DNA from 4 places in the Ferdinandcohnia sp. FSL W7-1320 genome. Region 1 is predicted to be linked to each of the others. Evidence: riboswitches for the same ligand, from Rfam matches in the RefSeq annotation. Region 1 holds a riboswitch; each other region holds the start of a gene.
The links. Region 1 has a riboswitch for S-adenosylmethionine ahead of NST91_RS21370 (methionine ABC transporter ATP-binding protein). Riboswitches for the same ligand answer to the same signal wherever they lie in the genome.
Positions count from the first base shown of each region.

Region 2: another riboswitch for S-adenosylmethionine. It lies ahead of NST91_RS11250 (carboxymuconolactone decarboxylase family protein); the one in region 1 lies ahead of NST91_RS21370 (methionine ABC transporter ATP-binding protein).
Region 3: another riboswitch for S-adenosylmethionine. It lies ahead of NST91_RS01120 (iron-containing alcohol dehydrogenase family protein); the one in region 1 lies ahead of NST91_RS21370 (methionine ABC transporter ATP-binding protein).
Region 4: another riboswitch for S-adenosylmethionine. It lies ahead of mtnW (2,3-diketo-5-methylthiopentyl-1-phosphate enolase); the one in region 1 lies ahead of NST91_RS21370 (methionine ABC transporter ATP-binding protein).

Region 1 is NZ_JBBPAM010000001.1:4,375,901-4,381,567, forward strand. Features, by position in the region: gene NST91_RS21355 (iron-containing alcohol dehydrogenase family protein) at 53-1,141, opposite strand; gene NST91_RS21360 (MetQ/NlpA family ABC transporter substrate-binding protein) at 1,166-2,005, opposite strand; gene NST91_RS21365 (methionine ABC transporter permease) at 2,036-2,707, opposite strand; gene NST91_RS21370 (methionine ABC transporter ATP-binding protein) at 2,697-3,710, opposite strand; SAM riboswitch class I at 3,795-3,900, opposite strand; gene NST91_RS21375 (ABC transporter ATP-binding protein) at 4,086-4,784, opposite strand; gene NST91_RS21380 (ABC transporter ATP-binding protein) at 4,777-5,541, opposite strand; gene NST91_RS21385 (ABC transporter permease subunit) at 5,553-5,667, opposite strand, start outside.
Region 2 is NZ_JBBPAM010000001.1:2,230,070-2,235,736, forward strand. Features, by position in the region: gene NST91_RS11240 (AraC family transcriptional regulator) at 1-394, shown strand, start outside; gene NST91_RS11245 (PAS domain S-box protein) at 538-2,154, shown strand; SAM riboswitch class I at 2,354-2,462, shown strand; gene NST91_RS11250 (carboxymuconolactone decarboxylase family protein) at 2,608-3,258, shown strand; gene NST91_RS11255 (response regulator transcription factor) at 3,499-4,185, shown strand; gene NST91_RS11260 (HAMP domain-containing sensor histidine kinase) at 4,160-5,667, shown strand, end outside.
Region 3 is NZ_JBBPAM010000001.1:204,231-209,897, forward strand. Features, by position in the region: gene NST91_RS01110 (methionine ABC transporter ATP-binding protein) at 1-234, opposite strand, end outside; gene NST91_RS01115 (MetQ/NlpA family ABC transporter substrate-binding protein) at 352-1,185, opposite strand; gene NST91_RS01120 (iron-containing alcohol dehydrogenase family protein) at 1,249-2,358, opposite strand; SAM riboswitch class I at 2,453-2,570, opposite strand; gene NST91_RS01125 (alpha-hydroxy acid oxidase) at 2,717-3,859, shown strand; gene NST91_RS01130 (endo-beta-N-acetylglucosaminidase) at 4,329-5,667, shown strand, end outside.
Region 4 is NZ_JBBPAM010000001.1:3,652,373-3,658,039, reverse strand. Features, by position in the region: gene NST91_RS18050 (carbon-nitrogen family hydrolase) at 82-873, opposite strand; gene NST91_RS18045 (pyridoxal phosphate-dependent aminotransferase) at 970-2,145, shown strand; SAM riboswitch class I at 2,285-2,391, shown strand; gene mtnW (2,3-diketo-5-methylthiopentyl-1-phosphate enolase) at 2,468-3,706, shown strand; gene NST91_RS18035 (2-hydroxy-3-keto-5-methylthiopentenyl-1-phosphate phosphatase) at 3,709-4,377, shown strand; gene NST91_RS18030 (methylthioribulose 1-phosphate dehydratase) at 4,364-4,984, shown strand; gene NST91_RS18025 (acireductone dioxygenase) at 5,006-5,551, shown strand.

The DNA.
Region 1 (5,667 bases):
TCGTGTTCTTCACAAAAAAAAGACAAGACGTCATCGTCTCATCCTCTATATGTTATGCTCTTGTATATTTCTCAAGCGTCATAATCGCATTGCTTACGTCCTTTGCTTTGATTGATCCGATTGGCATCAAATGGATAGACTCTCCTGGGATTGTAGATTTCTCGGCTACTTGGTTAATACGTTCCACCGAAACATCAGTTACTCCAAGATCCTCAATAGACTTTGGCAATCCGAGTTTCTTATAAAACGGTAGTAGTTCTTTTATCTCGTCCAGCTTATTCTCTAAAACAAGCTGAATCAAAATCCCATAGGCAACTTTCTCTCCATGTAGAGCGGAATGAGTCTCTTCCAAAACCGTCAACCCATTATGTATAGAATGAGCTCCGGCAATTCTGCCGTAATGGTCCCCAAAGCCACCAACCATACCACCAAGTGTAATGATTGTTTCAAATACCTTTATAAAATCGTCATTAAGCACCCCACTTTTTGCGGCTTCAATCGCGGCTTCGGCATGTTTCACTAAAAGATCCTTACATTGCTTAGCGGCATAATGCGAGACCAACAATGGTACCGGCTTGTTTTCAATCTTAGCCATTTGAACATCTGCTTCATACCATTTTGCGAGTGTGTCACCAATTCCAGCGATGAACATTTCTAGCGGTGCCTTCAATAAAATCCTTGGCTCAATCAAGACCAAGCTCGCATTATTCGGATAAATATCGTAGCGAATGAATGTCCCACTTTCATTATAAATCACACTTATCGGCGTCCACGGTGCGCAATTTGAAGCTAACGTTGGGATTAGCACGTAAGGTTTTTGGGAAAGATGGCTTGAAGCCTTGACTAAATCAAGAACCTTTCCGCCACCAACTGCAATCACAGCATCGAACGATTGTTTTTTAATAAATGATGAAAGGGATTCAATTTCAGTGATTGAACACTCTCCATTATATGAATATTGTTCCGATTGAATCTCACGAAACTTTGGTATATATTCCTTTGCTGCTTTCCAAGACTTTTTCCCATGAACGAATAAAACTTTTTCATAGGAGCGCTCAGCAAGCTTTACTTCAAGTTTGTCTAATATACCTTCAGATACAACATACTCACTAGGGGCCCCATAAACCGAAATGACATCCACTCTCACCACTCCCTACTTATTTGCTTAGTTTTCCATCCATGCTGGCTTACCAAAGCCTTTGAATTCCTCATCAATCACTTTTTCGAAATCCTCAGATTCTACTACTGCTTTTAAATCTTTCGCAAACTGTGAATCATTATTTTTTGCACTAATTGCAACTACATTTCGGTATGAATCAGACATATCTTCAAGTGTAAGTGCATCTAATAAATTCATTTTTGCAGCTAATGCAAAGTTACCTGGGACTGCAGCTAGATCAGCACTTTCAACAGAACGTGGTAATTGACCAGCTTCAATTGGTTGGAATTTTAAATTCTTTTTATTTTCGTCAATATCTTTTTCTGAAACTGTTAATGGGTCTGCATCCTTTGCGATTGTAATAAGCCCCGCATCACGTAATGTGTTTAATGCACGTGCTGCATTTGTTGGGTCATTTGGAAGTGTTACAGTTGAACCCTCTTTTACTTCATCGATTGATTTATAAACATTTGAATAAATTCCCATTGGTGCTGTCGGAACATTAATTAATGCAGTTAAATCCATGTTGTTTTCTTTTTCAAAGTTTTCAAGATAAATTGTGTGTTGAAATAGATTTGCTTGAATATCACCATTGTCTAATGCTTTGTTTGGTTGGATATAATCACTGAATTCAACAATTTCTACTGTGTATCCAAGTTCTTCAAGTCCTGGCTTAAGAGCTTTTTTAGCCATATCACTGTATGGTCCTGCTGTTGCGCCAATTTTTATATCTTTTGATTCTACAGCTGAGTCTTTACTTTCACCATCATTGCTTGCGCTACTTCCACAAGCTGTAATAACGAATGCTACTAAGAGTAAGATAATTCCTGTTAACCACTTTTTCATTTTTTTTCCTTCTTTCTGTTTTTATGTTATTTATCTTTTATCTACTACCTTTGCAATGTAGTCACCAAGGAGTTGTATGACTTGAACTAAAATGATTAAGATTAGGACTGTCGCAAACATGATGGTATTGTCGTACCGGTAGTAACCAAATCGGATTGCTAAGTCTCCGATTCCTCCACCACCAACAGTACCTGCCATGGCTGAAAATCCAATTAAGCTAATAAGTGTTAAGGTAACACCAGATATAATTCCAGATCGCGCTTCAAGGAGCAACACATCTTTTATAATCATCCATGGAGTTGCTCCCGCTGCAATCGCAGCTTCGATTACACCTCGGTCAATTTCCCTTAAAGCTGTTTCCACAATTCTAGCGAAGAATGGAATCGCAGCAACTGAAAGTGAAACAGATGCTGCAGTCGGCCCAATCGTTGTGCCTACGATGAAATTCGTGATTGGAATCAATGCAACAAGCAAGATAATAAATGGAATTGAACGAATTAAGTTCACGACAAACCCTAAGATGCTTTGAACTACTTTGTTTTCTAAAAATAATCCTTTGTCAGTTACATATAGAAGAATTCCAACTGGAAGTCCGATTACAACTGCAATAAGTAATGAAATAGCAATCATATAAATAGTTTGGAAAAACGCTGTATTGATATCAGGGAGAAGCTCCATGAGATGATTTAAATCAATTTCCATCACGTAACACCTCCACTTGTGCAGCACGTTCCTCAATATAGTTCAGTGCTGATTTGATTTCTTCTTTATTTCCCCTCAACTCCATGATAAAAATACCTAGTGCTGATTCTTGAATGTATTCAATGGAACCATGAAGGAAATTTCCTTTTACATTGAAAGTCTGAAGCATATCTGATATAACACCCTCACCGGCAATTTTTCCTTTAAAGGTAACCTTCACGATTGGGCCTTTACATGAATCAAGAATGATTTCAGGAATCTCAAAGGAAACAACACTTTCAATAAATTCCTTTGTTAGTTCAGTGTTCGGGTTTGCAAATACATCATAAACAGAACCTTCTTCGATTACCCTTCCATCTTGCATAATCGCCATACGGTTACAAATTTCCTTCACAACATCCATTTCATGCGTAATTAGGACAATTGTTATGCCAAGTTCTTTGTTAATCTTTTTTAATAGCTTTAAGATTGATTTAGTTGTTGTTGGGTCAAGCGCGGAGGTCGCTTCATCACAAAGCAACACTTTAGGATCGTTTGCGAGCGCTCTTGCAATCCCAACTCTTTGTTTTTGACCACCACTTAGCTGCGAAGGATAGACATCCTTTTTATCTAATAGACCTACCATTTCGAGTAAATCCTCGACACGTTTTTTGATTTGTTCCTTTGGTAGATTGGCAGCTTTTAAGGAAAACGCAATATTTTCGAATACTGTTTTTTGACTTATTAAATAGAAGTGTTGAAAAATCATTCCGATTTTCAAACGAGCGATGCGCAGGTCACTAGCTTTTAGAGAGGTAAGATCTACCCCATCTACCAAGATGTTTCCAGAGCTTGGTCGTTCAAGCAAGTTGATACAGCGCAGCAGGGAGCTTTTTCCTGCGCCTGAATAGCCAACGATGCCAAAGATTTCGCCGGCTTCTATTTGAAGAGTAACATTATCAACACCTGTGACGGTCACTTTTTTTGTTTTATATATCTTTGAAAGATTGCGAATTTCAATCATTTAAATACCTCATTCATTTACCAGTTTTTTAATGCAAAAATACCTCTTTCATCTGAAAGAGGTATCGAAATAAAAATTTATCTCGACTTATCTTTCAGAATGAAAATCATTCTGCAGGAATTGGCACCTTCCCAAAATGGGGGTTGCCGGACGTCTTAGGGCCTAGTCCCTCGGTCGCTCTGGATAAGTTTGATTATTTATGAAATTTATTATAGTTAGATATTACTAGCCAGTTAGTATTATGTCAATAACAACATTACACTATCAAAACAGTGTTAAACGTTTCCATTCTTATTGTAGCAACGAATCTAAATTTTAAAAAATATTATTATCGGATAGTAAATAGCCCATTCCCGGGAATGGGAAGGGCTATTGTTAGCTGCTTAACGCGAGATGTTGATACGCGATATCCATATTGTTTTTTAGTTCTTCGGGATTGTCGTGGTAAACTACTTTTCCTTTACTTAAAATATAAACATCATCTGCTATTCTCAAGGCAGTTGAGATATTTTGTTCTACTAGCAGCATCGACATTCCGGATTCTTTTAATTTTAAAAGGACATCCATCACTTCACTGACCATTAAGGGTGACAATCCTTCGGTAGGTTCATCAAGCAATAAGATTTTTGGATTTCTCATCAATGCTCTTCCGATAGATAACATCGATTGTTCCCCTCCACTTAAGGTGCCAGCATGAGATTTTTCACGTTCCTTTAAGCGTGGAAAATAGTGAAAAATCTTCTCTAGATTCCAATCTCCTTTTTTCAAATCAGCGAAAACGGTTAAATTTTCTGTTACGGATAGGTTCGGAAATATTCTTCTCCCTTGGGGAACAATCCCAATCCCTTTTCTAGCAATTTGATGACTTTGAAGAGAGGCAATATTTTTACCTTCAAACAGGATTTCACCTTGTACTTTATTTACAAAGCCAATAATTGAATGCATGGTTGTTGTCTTACCCATACCATTTCTTCCCAAAAGGGTAACAACTTGGCCTTCTTTCACTTCAAGGTTCACTCCATGAAGGATGTGACTTGAGCCATAGAAGCTATTAACATCTTTCAACTTAAGCATGTGCAGCCTCCTCCCGCCCTAGGTAAATTTCCTTAACCTCTTCATTTTCGCGAACCGCTTCTGGTGTACCATCTGCAATTAGTTTTCCTGTATGTAGGACAATCACTCGGTCCATATTACCGAACAACACATCAATATCATGCTCAATCATACAAATCGTTACTTCTCTTGGTAACTTATTAATTAGAGCAATAATCTGGTCGGTTTCAACCTGTGACATTCCTGCTGTTGGTTCGTCTAACAGTAGAATCTTTGGCTTTCCAGCAATCGCCATGACAATTTCAATTTGTCTCTGCACACCATAAGATAGCTCTTGTACCTTTGTATCGCTATACTGATCAAGATTCCATTCCTGTAAAAGGGCATCCGTTTCTTTATGCAATGCTTGATAATTTTTGGGACTTACCTTCTTCCACCAATGCGTATGCTCTTTCCTCATTTTCTGTAAAACAAGGAGAACATTCTCTTTCACCGTTAATCCAAACATTAGATTGTTCTTCTGGAACGTTCGCACTATTCCACTTTCTGTCCTTTTATAGTTTGGTACCTTTGTAATATCTCGGTCATAATAGGCAATTGTTCCACCTGTCGGGTTCAAGTCTCCGGCGATCATATTGAAAAAGGTTGTCTTACCAGCGCCGTTTGGACCAATTAATCCCACACGTTCTCCAACTGTCACATCCAACGTAATATCTTCAATTACTTTTAACCCACCAAAGTGCTTTGATAGATTTTGAATGGAAAGAATTGTAGTCATCACTTTCCCCCCTATCCATTTATTTTTGATTGCTGTTTAATTGGTTCAATCGCTTGCTCGACATAATCTTCCACTACAGGTTTTGGCCTTGTCTTAAAAATTCTCCCTGTCAGATTAGAGAACAGC
Region 2 (5,667 bases), 2.1 Mb from region 1:
TAATAGACTGATAGAGGATGCGTGTCCTTTAGAAAAGATGAAAGTTTCGGGACAACAAGATAACACTGGTAAAAATGAAATCGAAAAGATTATTACATTTATTAATAACAATTTTACAAGCGATATTTCACTTGGTGTTTTATCCTATCATTTTCATGTAAATGAGCAGTATATAAGTAGACTTTTTAAAAAATACACTGGATGCAGTTTTATTGAATACTTGAACGCAATCCGTATAAATGAAGCAAAAAGATACTTAATACATACAAGCTTGAAAGTGAATCAAATTGCAGGAAAAGTGGGTTATTCCAATCATGTTCATTTTTGGCGAGTGTTTAAGAGGAATACAGGCATGTCCCCGAATCAATTTAGGATTCTAAAAGCAGAACGATAATCATCTTTAATTTCTTGATTTTGTTGAGCTACTAAAAATAAAAGCGTCAATAAGTTGCATAAAATAATTAAAACTAACGATAATATGGAATTGGTGGTATTATACGATAAGATAGAAATTTCATAGTAGAGGTAGTTTATTTAATGTTACATTTTATTAATCGGTTTGAACAAGCTTTTCATTATTCACCTATAGGCATGGCCTTGTTTTCACTAGAAGGGCAGTGTATAAAAACAAATCCAGCACTATCAAAGATTACTGGCTATTTAGAAGAGGAACTATTATCTCTTACCTTTCAACAGATTACACACCCGGATGATTTAGAAGAAGATCTTAGATTTGTGCAAGAACTAATAAAAGGTAAAAAAAGTTCTTATGAAATGGAAAAGAGATACTTTCATAAAAATGGAAATATAGTATGGGTTTTTCTTTCCGTTTCGATTTTTCAACAAGACGATAAAACGTTCTACCTAATTGCTCAAATTCTTGATATAACTGATAAAAAGAATTTACAGCTTAGTTTACTTGAGAGTGAAGAAAGGTTTCGTAACCTCTTAAATTATTCACCGGACCCTATCTTGGTATTTGATGGAGAGATTATCTTATACGCGAATGAGTCTGCAGCTAAACTAGTTGACACGTTTGCTGAAGATATGATTGGGGAGTCAATTATGAGATTTATTGATCCTAGCATGCATGAACTGATTCAAACTCGGAGCCAAGAAATTATCGATCAAAATAAGCAACTTCTTGATTTAGATTTGAAAATACGCAGTAAAAATGGCCGTATTGTTGATGCAGTTATATCGGCGGTTCCAATCTCTTATATGGAAAAAAGGGCTATTTTAGTTAGTTATCGTAATATTACGGAACGAAAAAAAATGGAACAGGCATTGAAAGAAAGTGAGGACCGTTATCGACAATTAGTCGATTATTCCCCATTGGGTATTTTAGTCCATCAAAAAGGTGTTATCCAATATGCCAACCCTGCAGCTTTGCAATTATTAGGAATCACAGATGAAAAATTGATAGAAGGTATTCCAATATATGATATTATTCACCCGGATTTTCGACTTATCGTATCAAGAAGGATTAAGAATATTGAAGACAATGGCATTTATGAACCAACCTTATATGAAAAATTCGTACGCATAGATGGTCAGGAGATTGATGTTGAAGTAAGTGGAATCCCAACTAAATTAAACGGTGAATCAGCTGTCCAAGTCGTGTTCTGGGATGTGACCGAGAAAAAGAAGGAAGAGGACTTAATCAGGTACCGTGCCTACCATGATACCTTAACAGATTTACCTAACCGCCTTAAATTCCATTTAGATTTAATGGAAGAGATTGAAAAGGATTCATTGTTTACCATTATGTATTTAGATTTGCATGGTCTTAAATCGGTTAACGATGAGTTTGGTCATCAAGCTGGTGATATGGTACTAATCAAAGTAACAGCCCGATTAACTGGAGTCCTTGGTTCTGTAGGTCTTGTTTATCGTATAGGTGGAGATGAATTTGCAATCGTACTTCCTGGTCGAAAAAATGATGAAGAAATAAGTGTGACTGCAAACAGTATAGCGAGGGTTATCCAGCAGCCCATCTACGTTTCAAATTCGATTGCTGAAATTTCAACAAGTATTGGAGTTGTCTTCTATCCAGAACATGGAGTAGACATGGAGTTACTTTTGCGTCATGCTGATTTGGCCATGTACCACGCAAAGAAAACAAAAACCTTATATAAAATCTATGATAGATAACAAGGGGGAGTTTTTAATCTCTGTAGTTTATCATTTAGATTGTATCGAAAAACGACATGTATATGTCGTTTTTCTTTGCTCATTATCTATTAAGTTCCGTTAGATATATTTTCGGAATAATTTGATATTTTAGTTGACAACCTCATGTGACTTCATGTACGCTAATATTGTTAAATATTACAAAAATAAAATACGACATCTCTTATCGAGAGTCGGGGGAGGAACCTGGTCCAGTGAACCCGCAGCAACCGTTACAAAGAATGTAACTAGGTGCTAATTCCAGCAAGCATTTGCTTGAAAGATGAGTGTGGGATACATATTGCCTCTTCCTCATCGGAAGGGGCTTTTACATTTTATTCACTGGAAATAAGGATATTTGATTTTAAGGTGAGTAAATTAATGTGAAAAGTTGTATTTTATTTGGTGAAAAAATTGCTAAGGGAGAGATTTACGATGAGTTTGTACAAAAAGGAATATTTCGGAAGACTACCAGAATTGAAAAAATATGCACCTGAAGCATTTCAATCATTTATAAAGTTTGATAGCCAAGCACTAGCTGCAGGCAAGCTTTCCGTAAAGCAAAAGGAATTGATTGCGGTTGCAGTAGCCCATATTACAGGTTGTCCTTATTGCATTGATTTACATGTTGGGAATGCAAAGAAGAATGAGTCTTCTAGAGAAGAAGTAGCAGAGGCTATTTTTGTTGCAACAGCATTAAAGGCAGGTTCCGCTTTAGCACATGGTGTGAATGCACTCAATGCCTATGATGGAAATGGCGATGAAGATCTATATAAAGAGGCTTATTTTGCAAGACTAAAAGAATTTGCTGATTTAAATGGTGAGGCTTTTAAAGCATTTATTGATTTTGACACAAAATCTCTTAAGGCGAAAAACTTAACAGAAAAAGAGAAAGAGTTAATCGCGGTGGCGTGTGCGCACACAACAGGTTGCGCGTATTGCATTAACCTACATACGAAAAATGCCAAAAAAGCGGGTGCTGATTTAGAAGAAATCTCAGAAGCTATTTTCGTGGCAGTAGCATTAAAAGCAGGTTCTGCTTTGGCACACAGTGTAAATGCGCTTAATGCGTATGATGAGAAGTAATTAACCATATAAAACATAATCTTTTAATAGAAGGGGAACACAAACCTAACCAAAGGTCTGTGTTCTCTTTTTATTTTCCACCTATATTTTCATGATAGACTAGGATTTGCATCTCAAAATAATAAGAAAATCTTAAGATTTGCATGCAGTGTTTGTTAAGATTTGATTGATATCCTTTCCTTATAGTAAATTCTAAGGAGTTGATAGAAATGGTGAACACCACAAGTAGGAGTGAACGTTATGAATATATTGGTTTGTGACGATGATCAAGCCATCGTCGATGCGATTGGAATTTACTTAGAGAATGAAGGCTATACGGTTTGTAAAGCTTCTAATGGACTAGAAGCAATCGAGGTCATCAAAAGTCAGGAAATCCATCTTATTATCATGGATCTGATGATGCCCAAAATGGATGGAATGAGAGCAACTATGGAAATTCGGAAAGAAAACAATATTCCTTTAATCATGCTTTCTGCAAAATCAGAGGATCATGACAAAATATTAGGCCTAAATATTGGGGCAGATGATTACATGACGAAGCCTTTTAATCCGTTGGAACTTATTGCAAGAGTTAAATCCCAACTCAGAAGATATACAACTTTCGGTGGCCTTGATACGAGAACCAATATAGTTCAGACTGGGGGATTGATTATCGATGATGAAAGTAAAACGGTCACGGTCGATGGCGAGGAAGTCCATCTTACACCCGTGCAATATAAAATTGTAAGGCTTCTGACAGAAAACGCGGGAAGAGTATTTTCAATCGAGGAGATATATGAAAAGGTATGGAACGAACCCTCCTTTAACCCGGAAAATACCGTTACCGTTCATATACGAAAAATCAGAGAGAAAATCGAAATCAATCCGAAAGAACCAAAATATTTGAAGGTGGTGTGGGGTGTTGGATATAAAGTGGAAAAAATATAGCCACTCGATTATAACGAAAATCATTGTTTTTGTCATTGCGATCTTGTGTTTTACAGGAATAGCTCGAGCCGTTGTTGAAGTGGAGATTGTGAATGATGTTAATTTTAGCAGCGTAACCGAAGAGTATTACATAGAGAGCATGGCCTATGTAAAGGAAAGTGAAAGGTTGATTGGAGACCTCACAAGACTATTAGGGAAATATAAAAGTGAGGAACATATTTTAAGTGGCAATACCCTCACTCAGGAAGAATGGAAGCAAGCAGAAGAAGATTTATATTACACAGAGTTTCAATATTCTAGGTCTTATAATCCTGAGTTAAGTGAAGAGAAGAACTTTGATAAATTTGAAGAAGAGTATGCTGATAAGCTCGCAGAAGCAAAAAATCAGATGATCAAAGAAGATTTAAAAGAGTTTCATATGCTCATTCAAAATCTTGATGATTATGAGCCAATCTTTTATGCAAGTGATGGTACCAATGTGTTTGCAAATAGTTCGAGTACGAATAAAGAGCAGTTTGAAACGTCACCAGCATACATGATATTTGAGGAATACAAACAAGAGTTTTATCCAAAGGAAACAGAGAAAAATGAGCATTTATATCGAATTACCGAGCAAATCGATGAAATTGATATGGAAAACACCGTTATTTTTTTAGGATATTCAAAACAATTTTTAAATGAAAAAGCACAAAAGTGGCAAGAAGTAAAAGCAGTTGCTACTACAAGTTTATATCAAATATTAGGATACTTGGCAGGATTCATTCTTTCATTTATTTATTTAGTGCTAGTAGTTGGTAGAAAATTATTTCACGATCAAGAGTTAACCTTCCGTCCGGTAGAAAGACTATACAATGACATAAATATTGTGATGTGTATTCTTCTCATTCCACTATGGATAATGTTAGTGGATGACGTGTTTGAAAATATGACGAATATGTTCACCATCATCACCATTCCATTTGCGATTTTGGAATTAATATTGCTACTGCTCCTTGTGAAGCATGTAAAAAATAAAACACTTCTTAAGCACACATTGATCTATACAATCATCTACAAACTTGTGAAATTTTTTGGTGATGTCTATAAAAGCGGAAGCATTGCTGTAAAAACCGTATTAGTTGTAATTGGCTATCCACTATTGATCGCTATTACTTTTTTCATGTTTCCAATTACAATTGGGCTTGCCGCTTGGTTTGCTTATAAAAAGGTCAAGGCCTTCCAAAACATTCAAAAAGGAATCGAGATTGTCAAGGATGGTAATCTTCATCATCGAATCGAGGTTGTCGGAAATGGAGAATTTGCAAAACTTTCTTCAAATGTCAACAGCATTACGGATGGGTTGAAAAAAGCGGTAGATAGTGAGTTGAAAAGTGAACGATTAAAAACAGAGCTTATTACCAATGTCTCACATGATATTAGAAATCCGTTAACTTCGATAATCACGTACGTAGATTTATTAAAACATGAAAAAGATCAAGTAAA
Region 3 (5,667 bases), 4.2 Mb from region 1:
ACGGAGTTTTCCATTTGAGAGCTTTGTCAAATCTACATTATTTACGATTACAGAACCTGAATCAGGCTTTTCTAAAAGATTCACACTTCGGATAAGGGTACTTTTCCCTGCACCGCTGTAACCAATCACACCATATATCTCCCCCTTTTTTACAGAAATGGAAACATTCTTTAACGCGTGAATTGAACCTTGTTTAGCTGTAAAAGTCTTTGAGATTCCCACTAGTTCAATCATTTGTAAAACTCCCTTCTGAGCAGGTATACACCTTCACTTTTTTAATAATGTTTTGCAGTTGGCGTTTAAAGGAGGACGCAGTATAAATAGGGTTACCACGTCCTCCTGTAGCTTTTTTTACCAAGATGGAATAACAGATCCTTTGAATTCTTCTTCAACGAATTTAGCAATTTCCTCACTGCGATAAATATCCGCTAATTTCGTTAAAACTTCATCATCTTTGTTTTCAGTTCTTACTGCAGCATGGTTCACATATGGAGAATCCTTAGGTTCAATAAATATGGCATCCTCGGATGGTGTAAAACCTGCTTCAATAGCAAAGTTCGTATTTATAGCTGCTGCATCAAGTTCTTCCAGTTGACGTGCGATTTGTGCAGAGTCAAGTTCAATGAACTCATAATTATTTTTATTTTCCACAATATCCTTTACAGTTGAATTGATTCCGGTATCTGGATTCAGCTTAATAAATCCAGCTTTTTCAAATAGAAGTAGTGCACGTCCGCTGTTTGTAGGGTCACTAGGTAATCCAATTTTAGCACCGTCTTTTAGCTCTGAAACATCCTTCACCTTTAATGAATAAACACCCATTGGGAATGTAACAGTATCAAACGATTTTATAAGGTCCAAATTACGGTCTTCTTTAAATGCATTAAAGTACGGCTCAGTTTGGAAGATATTTAAATCAAGCTCTTCTTCATCCAAAGCAATATTTGGCATAACATAATCGGTAAAGACTTTTATTTCAATATTTAGGTTTTCTTTTTCAGCAAGTTCTTTTACCTTTTCAAGAATTTGTTCGTGAGGGCCTGCAGTTACACCAATAACCAGCTTTTCGTCACTATATAAACCTTCTGCTTTTTCGTCCTTTGAACCACTTGAACTACTTTCACCGCAGGCTGCAAGAACCGAGATAATTAAAACTAATAAACTAGCAAATAACCACTTTTTCATGTTTATTCCTCTTTTCGTATTATGTTAATATTATGGCTTGTATTTATGCTTATTCTGTTTCTATCAATTGACTCTAGAGAAAGTAAGATTTTCCACCTTACTTATAGCTGATAATAGTGCATCCTTTGAAATAGTTATATCCATAAAATGAATAGATTCTTGTGGGAGAGTTGCCTTTTTAATTATTGCTTCCAAAAGAGTTTTGTTTTCCGGATCAATATTTAAGTCTTTTAAATTTACTGGAAGTCCCCATTCATGATAATAGCTTGATAGTCTTAAAAGCTCTTGTTCTTTATTTTCTAGAGCTAACTGGACCAGAGTTCCATATGCAACAAGCTCACCATGTAAAAAGTTTTTGGCTTGGTTTGCTTCAGTAAGGCCATTATGAATGGAATGTGCTCCTGCTACTCTTCCTGCCTTTCCACCGAAGCCGCCGACCATACCGCCAGTCATAATAATGGCCTCAATTACTCTAACCAGTTCATCAGAGACACTTCCTTCAGAGGTAGATTGGATAGCTGCTGTGGCATCCTGTAGTAGAACATCTCTGCAAATAGATGCTGAGAACCTTGAAACCTTTAGCCAAACCGGTAGCTCTTGATTTTTGAAAAACGCAGAAATTAATGCCTCTGCTTCGTAATACTTCGCTAGTGTATCACCAATTCCTGCTCGTAGGTACTTTACTGGAGCTAAGGCAATAACAGCAGGCTCAATAAGTACTAAGGTATTGGCAAGAGGGAATTCAGTGTAGTGTGTAAAAACTCCATTTTGGTCATAAAAGACACTAAGTGGAGTCCATGCCGCACATGTAGATGCAATGCTTGGAATCAATATTGATTTTATACCTGCATTAATTGCTGAAGCCTTCGCAGTGTCTAGTGCAGTTCCGCCTCCGATGCCAATAACTGCATCAACTGAGTTTACTGATAGCTGATTAGAAATACTTTCAACCTTTTCTAAAGTGCAGTGACCCTCAATGAAAGTAAAGCTCGAAATAGGGGAATTGGTTATTTTCTCAGGCAAATAGGTGGATACTGCATTCCAGGCCTTCTTACCGCATACTATATGAATTTTTTGAACCTTTAACTCAGATAAAAGGGGTTCTAGTTCCTTAAGGATCCCTTCACCAATTCTAAAATGACCGGGTGCTCCTTTTACTGTTTGTGTTGACATATAATTCATCCCTCCATTCTTTTAAGTAATTTACCAGATAATAAAAAATGCCTCTCATAAAGAGAGGCATGGATATACTTTAGAAGTAGCACCTCTCTCATTTTTCAAAATACATTGTATTTTGCAGGATTTAGCACCTGTTCATGTCTTCGTTTAACATGAATGGTTGCCGGGCTTCACAGGGCCAGTCCCTCAGCCGCTCTTAATAAGAGATTGTTATGAAATTTATTATTTTGATATTAAACTTGTTTAAAAGGTAAGTCAATCTTTTTTTTCTAAATTGTCAAAACTCCAATTGACTACCCCATTTTTAAGTAGTAGGGTAATTACAATAAATATGGAAAGAAGGCTTTATACAATGAATATATCAAAAGTTAAAGATGCGTACATAGAGAATATTGTGAAGGATGAATATTTTCCGGTCTCCTATGTGGAATTAGAGGAGGAGGCAAAAAAGAAAATGTCTGCTGGAGGCTTTGGGTATGTTCGTTCAGGAGCAGGTGGCGAAGTGACATTGAGGCAAAACCAAGAATCATTTAACAAGTATTCCATAGTACCAAGGATTTTACGGGATGTATCAAATATTGATACAAGCATCACCTTGTTCGGAAAAACATACCCCCATCCTTTTTTACTTGCCCCGGTTGGAATGTTAAAGCTGGCACATGAAGAGGCAGAATTGGCAGTGTCAAAAGCAGCCGCTGCTTGTCATGTGCCTTTTGTCCAAAGCACTGTTTCAAGCTATTCGATTGAAGATGTAGCAAAGGTATCCGGTAGTAGCTCAAAATGGTTTCAACTTTATTGGTCAAATAATAAGGAGATTTCCTTTAATATGGTTAAACGAGCAGAGGAGGCGGGTTACGAAGCAATTGTTTTAACTGTTGATACAGTTATGATGGGCTGGAGAGAAGAAGATATGAAGAATCGTTTTTCACCATTAAAGCTTGGGGTAGGGAAAGCGAATTATGAACAGGATTCGGTATTCTTATCCTCTTTAGATAGTCAAGATTTAGAGTCTATTATTCAAGGAATCTTAGATAATATTCACCATCCTTCACTTAACTGGACTCATGTCGCTGATTTAAAGGAACGGACCTCATTGCCAATTTTAATAAAGGGGATTCTTAGTTCGGATGATGCTAGACTTGCGGTTAAGAATGGTGTAGATGGAGTTATTGTTTCCAATCATGGAGGTAGGCAGCTTGATGGTGTCATTTCAGCCATTGATGCATTGCCACTTATAGTGGAAGAGGTAAAGGGTGAAATTCCTGTCTTATTTGATAGTGGGATTCGACGAGGTTCTGATATTGTTAAGGCACTTGCGTTAGGGGCGGATGCGGTCTTTATTGGCAGACCGTTTGTATATGGACTTGCAGCTGCAGGACAGAAAGGTGTAGAGAAGGTGCTTGGCAACTTTATTCAAGATACAAAGGTTTCCATCGCATTGGCTGGTGCATCTAGTGTAAAAGACCTTAAAACACTCAGACTAATTAAATCATAATTTGGGTTTGTCTAATATATTTATAGTTTTGTCCGATATCATCAACATTTTGTTTATATCCAAAAATTGAATTAGTTAGAATGCCTTCCGAGCGAATCGGAAGGCTTTTAATATGGCTTGAAAATTGGTTATCTATATTTTTACTAAATTTAATACATTTTATCTTTCAATGATTAGGAAATTTGTAATGGTAACTAATGCTCATGTATTTTTACCTATATAAAAAAGGGATGGGTGTTTTTATGGAGTAATTTTAGAAATAATGGAAAAAGCTTCTATAAAATAAAAAATCACTGATGGGGGAGGTTATCACCCCTATTTTAATAGAAAAAGCAGCTAATAGAAGATAGTAAATACGGACCTTTTATTTTGTAAGTGTTTTCATTAACTTTGTAGGGAGGCATAGAACAGAGGGCATGTTTTAAGCTTCGTTAGATAGAAAAATGAAATGGAAAGGGAGAGATGGAATATGTTTGAAAAAAAGCAGTGTTTCTGGATGGGTATTTTTTTCTGCTTGTGTATTATGATTTTGGCACCAAGTGCAACCTTTGCTAAACAGCCGGAATCATCCTATTGGTATCCGGAACAACTATTAGACTGGGCACCAGATAAGGATCAAGATGCTATTTATAACCGTAGCCAGACTCCATTAGCAGAGCGGGAGGTACTTTATAAAGTAAATGAAAATGCACAGTCAGAAGCAAAATTAGTTGCTTTATCTGCCCTTAACCCTACCACTAGCGGGGTTCCTTCTCAGGGAGGAGAAGACTTTTTTGCCAATACATTTAGTTATTGGCAATATGTAGATCTTATGGTGTATTGGGCAGGTTCTTCAGGGGAAGGAATTATTGTTCCACCAAGTGTAGATGTAACGGATGCTGCTCATAAAAACGGTGTACCTATTTTAGGAAACGTTTTCTTCCCACCTATTGTCTACGGTGGCAAGGAGGAATGGGTGAACCAAATGCTGACCCAGCGGGAAGATGGTTCTTTTCCAGCGGCAGATAAACTATTAGAGGTAGCGAACTATTATGGATTTGATGGTTGGTTTATTAATCAGGAAACAGATGTCAAAGATGTAGAAGTGGCACAAAAAATGCAAAAGTTCCTTGTTTATTTGCAGAAGCATAAGCAGGAAGACATGCATATCATGTGGTATGATTCAATGACAAAAGACGGGAATATCGATTGGCAAAATGCATTGACAGATAAAAACAGTAGCTTTTTACAGGACGGAAAGAAGCGGGTATCCGACAGTATGTTTTTGAACTTTTGGTGGCGGGACCAACAATCATCCTTTAATAAAGCACAGGAAATAGGAAGAAGCCCTTATGATTTATTTACTGGAATCGATGTAGAAGCAAATGGAACAAGTACAAAGGTTCCTTGGCAGGGAATCTTTCCTGAAGGCAAAACACCACTAACATCTTTAGGAATTTACCGCCCAGATTGGGCCTTTAAGACATCCGAAAGTATTGAACAGTTCTATCAAAAGGAAAATGAGTTTTGGGTTGGTGAGTCTAGTAATCCTACAACCACAGCTAACAATGGCTCATGGAAAGGGATTGCTCACTATTTCACAGCCAAAACAGTCATTAAGGAATTACCTTTTGTCACACATTTTAATACTGGTAGCGGAAAGTTTTTCGCAGTTGATGGAAATAAGGTAAGTAACCAATCCTGGAATAATCGTAGTCTACAAGATATCCTGCCAACCTGGCGTTGGATAAAAGAGGGCGGACAAGCAATTGATGTTGGTTTTGATTGGGAAATCGCTTATAACGGGGGAAGTTCATTAAAGCTTTCAG
Region 4 (5,667 bases), 720 kb from region 1:
ATTAATTGATATTCTATTATATGTTGATACTGAAGAGAATGATATCAACGAATGTACATAATTGTCAATATATTTTTATTTCTATGAATGATAAAAATTAGGACGACGATCCTGGAAGATAGGAATTTGTTTTCTCACCTCTTTTACCTTGCTAAGGTCGATTTCTCCAACTAGAGTTGTGCTTTCAGTACCTGCTTCAGCAATAATGTTTCCCCAAGGGTCGATAACCATCGAATGACCTCCGAATTCATTATTAGGATTACTTCCAACACAATTACATGCAACAACATAGCACTGATTTTCAATCGCTCGACTAAGGAGTAATGTTCGCCAATGCTCAAGGCGAGGAAGTGGCCATTCTGCTACCACGAATAAAACTTCTGCGCCACTTGTTGTATGTGCACGAATCCATTCTGGGAAGCGAATGTCGTAACAAATCACACCAGCTGCTGGTACATTTTCAATTATGAAATCGCCTTTTGCTTCACCGGCCTTTAAATACAAATGTTCATCCATTAGCTTGAATAAATGTAGTTTGCTGTATTCACTTAGCAATTCTCCGTCTCGATTAAAGACAAACATCGTATTTGTCACACCTTGCTCCGTCTTTTTGGCTACAGAGCCTGCTACAATATTTACAGAGTATTGTTTTGCTAAGGTTTTTATAAACGTTTTTGTTTCATCGCCATTTTCATCTGCAATTTCATCTAATCTTGTTAAATCATATCCAGTCGTCCAAAGCTCTGGAAGGATGATAATATCAGGTTTGTCCTGATTCATTGTCTTTTCGATTTCTTTAGAAATTTGGGCAAAATTCTCTTGCGGTTTACCGAATTGAATATCATACTGTATACAAGCAATTTTAAGATTCATTTGGTATCCTCCCAGTGAAAATAATACTTTACAAGTTAACTCTAACAATATATTATTTTTGGTTAGTATTTCAAGTATTTTGAAGAAGGTGTAGATATGAAAAATTTCCAACAATCTGAAACCCTGCAAAAATTACCGAAACAGTTTTTTGCTTCTCTTGTAGCTAAGGTGAACAATGTAGTTGCCCAAGGGCATGATGTAATAAATTTAGGTCAGGGGAATCCTGACCAACCAACACCTCAACATATTGTTGAAGCTCTTAAAAAGGCTGCCGATCAGCCTAAATTTCATAAGTATTCTCCATTTCGTGGCCATACATTCTTAAAGAAGGCAGCGGCAGAATTTTACCAACGTGAATATGGTGTTGAACTTGACCCTGAAACAGAAATCGCGATTTTATTTGGTGGAAAGGCTGGATTGGTAGAGATTCCACAATGTCTATTAAATCCTGGGGATGTTGCATTAGTACCTGACCCTGGTTATCCAGACTATTGGTCAGGTGTTGAGCTTGCAAGAGCTGAAATGGCCTATATGCCTCTGAAAGAAGAGAATTACTTTCTACCAGATTACACAGAAATTGATTCAGAAAAGCTTGAAAAAGCAAAGGTAATGTTCTTAAATTACCCGAATAACCCAACAGGGGCTATTGCAACGAAAGAATTTTTTGAAGATACAATTTCTTTTTCGAAAGAACATAATATTTGTGTGGTACATGATTTTGCATATGGTGCGATTGGATATGAGGGGAAAAAGCCGATCAGCTTTTTGGAAGTTGAAGGTGCCAAAGATATCGGTATTGAAATATACACACTTTCAAAAACCTATAATATGGCAGGCTGGAGAGTGGGCTTTGCGGTTGGAAACCCAAGTGTAATTGAAGCAATAAATCTAATTCAAGACCATATGTACGTGAGTTTGTTCAGTCCCGTTCAAGTAGCAGCTGCATCCGCACTGACCGAGTCACAGGACTGTGTAAAAGAATTAGTAGACAAATATGAATCAAGACGGAATGCATTCATTGGTGCCTTAAAAGACATCGGATGGGATGTGAACGCACCTGAAGGCTCATTTTTCGCATGGTTACCTGTACCTAAAGGTTACACATCAGTTAGTTTTGCAGACCTATTACTAGAAAAAGCTCATGTTGCTGTAGCACCAGGAATCGGCTTTGGTGAATATGGCGATCGATATGTACGTGTTGGTCTTTTAACTGACGAAAATAGACTTGTTGAAGCTGCAAATCGAATTAAAAAACTAAACTTGTTTAAATAACCATTAAAATTTAAAAGTTAAAAAATGTTTGACAAGAAAAATAATTCCTGTCATAATCCTAATTAAATTCAATTTCGTAAAAATTAAATTTAGATTGAGCTTACTTAAAACATGGCTCAATATAATAATAGAATCTATTTTCTTATTAAGAGCAGGTGGAGGGACTAGCCCAGTGAAGCCCGGCAACCGACTTACAAATTGTAAGCACGGTGCTAATTCTTGCAGCATTAAGCTGAGAGATAAGAAGATGTTAGTTTGCTAACCTCTTCTTATGAAGAGGTTTTTTTCGTCTTATGGAACATTTTGAAATGAGGGTTGAAAAATGAGTGAAGTGATTGCTACGTATTTGGTGCATGACACCGGGGACAACTTAGTGAAAAAAGCTGAAGGTATCGCACTCGGCTTAACAATCGGCTCTTGGACAAATTTACCAAAAATAGAACAAAACCAACTTAAAAAGCATAAAGGTATAGTAATAAGTGTCGAGCATTTAGATTCAGACAACAGAGCAAGTCAATATTTAGGAAAGCAAGTAAAAAAGGGAATTATTAGAATAGCATACCCAAGCGCTAATTTTAGTGCAGACCTACCAGCTGTTTTAACAACTACCTTTGGTAAGCTTTCCTTGGATGGGGAAGTTAAACTATTAGATTTGGAGTTTTCTAGTGAATTAAAATCCACATTCCCTGGTCCGAAATTTGGAATTGAAGGCATTCGTGCAAAACTTGGAGTATATAATAGACCGCTGGTAATGAGTATTTTTAAAGGGGTCATTGGAAGAGACATAGCCTATCTCAAGGATCAGCTTCGTGAGCAGGCACTCGGTAGTGTGAATATCATCAAGGATGATGAAATACTCTTTGAGAACACGTTAACACCTTTGGAAACAAGAATCACTGAAGGGAAAAAGGTACTTGAAGATGTGTTCAAAGAAACCGGACAACGGGCACTTTACGCTGTAAACTTAACCGGAAGAACATTCGAATTAAGGGAAAAAGCTAGGAAGGCAGTAGAGTTAGGTGCTGACCTACTATTGTTTAATGTTTTTGCTTACGGAATTGATGTACTTCAAAGTTTAGCAGAAGACCCGCAAATTTCAATACCAATTATGGCCCATCCAGCTGTAAGTGGGACACTCACTCCTTCTGAGTTTTACGGATTTTCTAATAAGCTATTACTAGGAAAATTACTTAGATATGCTGGGGCAGATCTTGTCTTGTTCCCTTCACCATATGGTAGTGTTGCGCTTGAAAGAGAACAGACACTAGCAATTGCAGAAGAGTTAACAAAAAATGATGAGGTATTTAAACCAACATTTCCTGTTCCTTCAGCCGGAATCCATCCAGGCCTAGTGCCACTACTAATCAATGATTTTGGAAAAGATAGTGTCATCAATGCCGGTGGCGGTGTTCACGGACATCCTGATGGTGCAATTGGGGGCGGAATAGCCTTTAATGCTGCAGTTGATGCAGTACTAGGTGGAAAGACACTTATTGAATTTGCAAAAAATAGCCCTGAGCTTAAAAAGGCAATTGAATTATGGGGATATAAAGAGGTATAAAAATGAATAAACCAATTATCTTCTGTGATTTTGATGGTACAATCACGAATACTGATAACATTATTGCCATCATGAAAAGATTTGCTCCCCCTGCATGGGAGGAGATCAAGGACCAAGTTCTCTTACAAACAATCCCGATACAGTTGGGAGTGAGTAGAATGTTTGCGCTTTTACCATCAGCATCGCGTAAGGAAATTACAGACTATATACTCAACCATGCAGAAATACGAGAAGGATTTAAGGAATTTGTTGCGTTTACAAAAGAAGAGGAAATTCCCTTATACATTGTCAGCGGTGGGATTGATTTTTTTGTAGAGCCATTGCTTGACGGACTCGTTCCAAAAGAGCAAATTTACTGTAACAGATCCGATTTTACAAATGAAAAAATAAAGATTGTATGGCCATACACTTGTGATGATGAGTGCACAAACGAGTGTGGCTGTTGCAAGCCAACGTTGATTCGTAAGTTTGCAAATCAGGACGATTTTAAGATCGTTATTGGTGATTCCATTACAGATCTTCAAGCGGCTAAACTTGGAGACAAGGTCATTGCTAGAGATTTTCTTGTCCAAAAATGTGAAGAACTTGGAATTAATCATTCTTCATTCCATTCCTTTTTTGATGTAATAGAGATTCTAAAAAAGGAGGTTCTAACAAATGCTTCGAATTAAGCAATGGACAGAGCTTGCAGATATAAAAGATGAACTTGCAGCGCGTGATTGGTTTATGGGGACAAGTGGAAATCTTTCCATAAAAGTATCCGACAATCCTATCACATTTCTTGTTACAGCAAGTGGCAAAGATAAAAAGAAAAGAACTGATGAGGACTTTTTATTAGTGGATGAAGCAGGTTATCCAGTTACTCCTACTCACTTGAAGCCTTCGGCAGAAACACTTCTGCATGTTGAAATCTATAACAAAACAAATGCAGGTTGTAGTCTTCATGTTCATACAGTTGATAATAATGTCATTTCTGAACTATATGCTGACAAAGGAGAAGTTGTATTCAAGGGGCAGGAAATTATTAAAGCGCTTGGTTTATGGGATGTGGATTCAGAAATTAGAATACCAATCATCCAAAATGATGCTGATATCCCTACACTTGCAAGAAATTTTGGCAAGTATGTCACTAGCGACTTTGGCGCCGTACTGATCCGAAACCATGGAATCACTGTCTGGGCTAACAATGCATTTGATGCAAAAAAACATTTAGAAGCATATGAGTTTCTTTTTAGCTATCATTTAAAACTATTAGCATTAGCCCCTTTAAGGGTATAAAAAATTCACGAGGTGAGAAAAATGGCAAATATTAAATTACGTAATACAGGTGAGAGACTAGAGGGACAAGAAGAGGTAGCAGCATTTTTAGAAGAACAAGGTGTCCTTTATGAACATTGGGATACTAACAAACTACCAGAGGAATTAAGAGGAAATTGTAGAATTACGGATGAGCAAAAAGATCAAATCCTATCGATTTACGAAGCAGAAATCAAATCACTTGGTGAGCGTAACGGATATCAAAAATGGGATGTCATCGCATTGTCCGATGCTACTCCTAATCTTGATGAGCTTTTAAAGAAATTTGAACAAGTACATGTTCATACAGAAGATGAAGTACGTGCAATCGTAGCAGGACATGGAATTTTCATTATTAAAGGAAGTGGCGATACTGGCTACTTTGATGTTGAATTAGAGGCAGGGGATGTTATTTCTGTTCCTGTTGACACACCACACTTTTTCACACTAATGGATGATCGTGAGGTCGTAGCAGTTCGATTATTTATTGATCCAACTGGTTGGGTAGCTCATCCATTCCAAGACCCAGAGTTTACAGGTACAAAATAGGAATAGAAGGAGCTTTATGGTATTTTCCATAAAGCTTTTTTATATCAAAATGTTTAGAATATTCTTTACACATTAGTGTAAATATGTTACATTTTTGTTCATTGGAAAAAGAAATA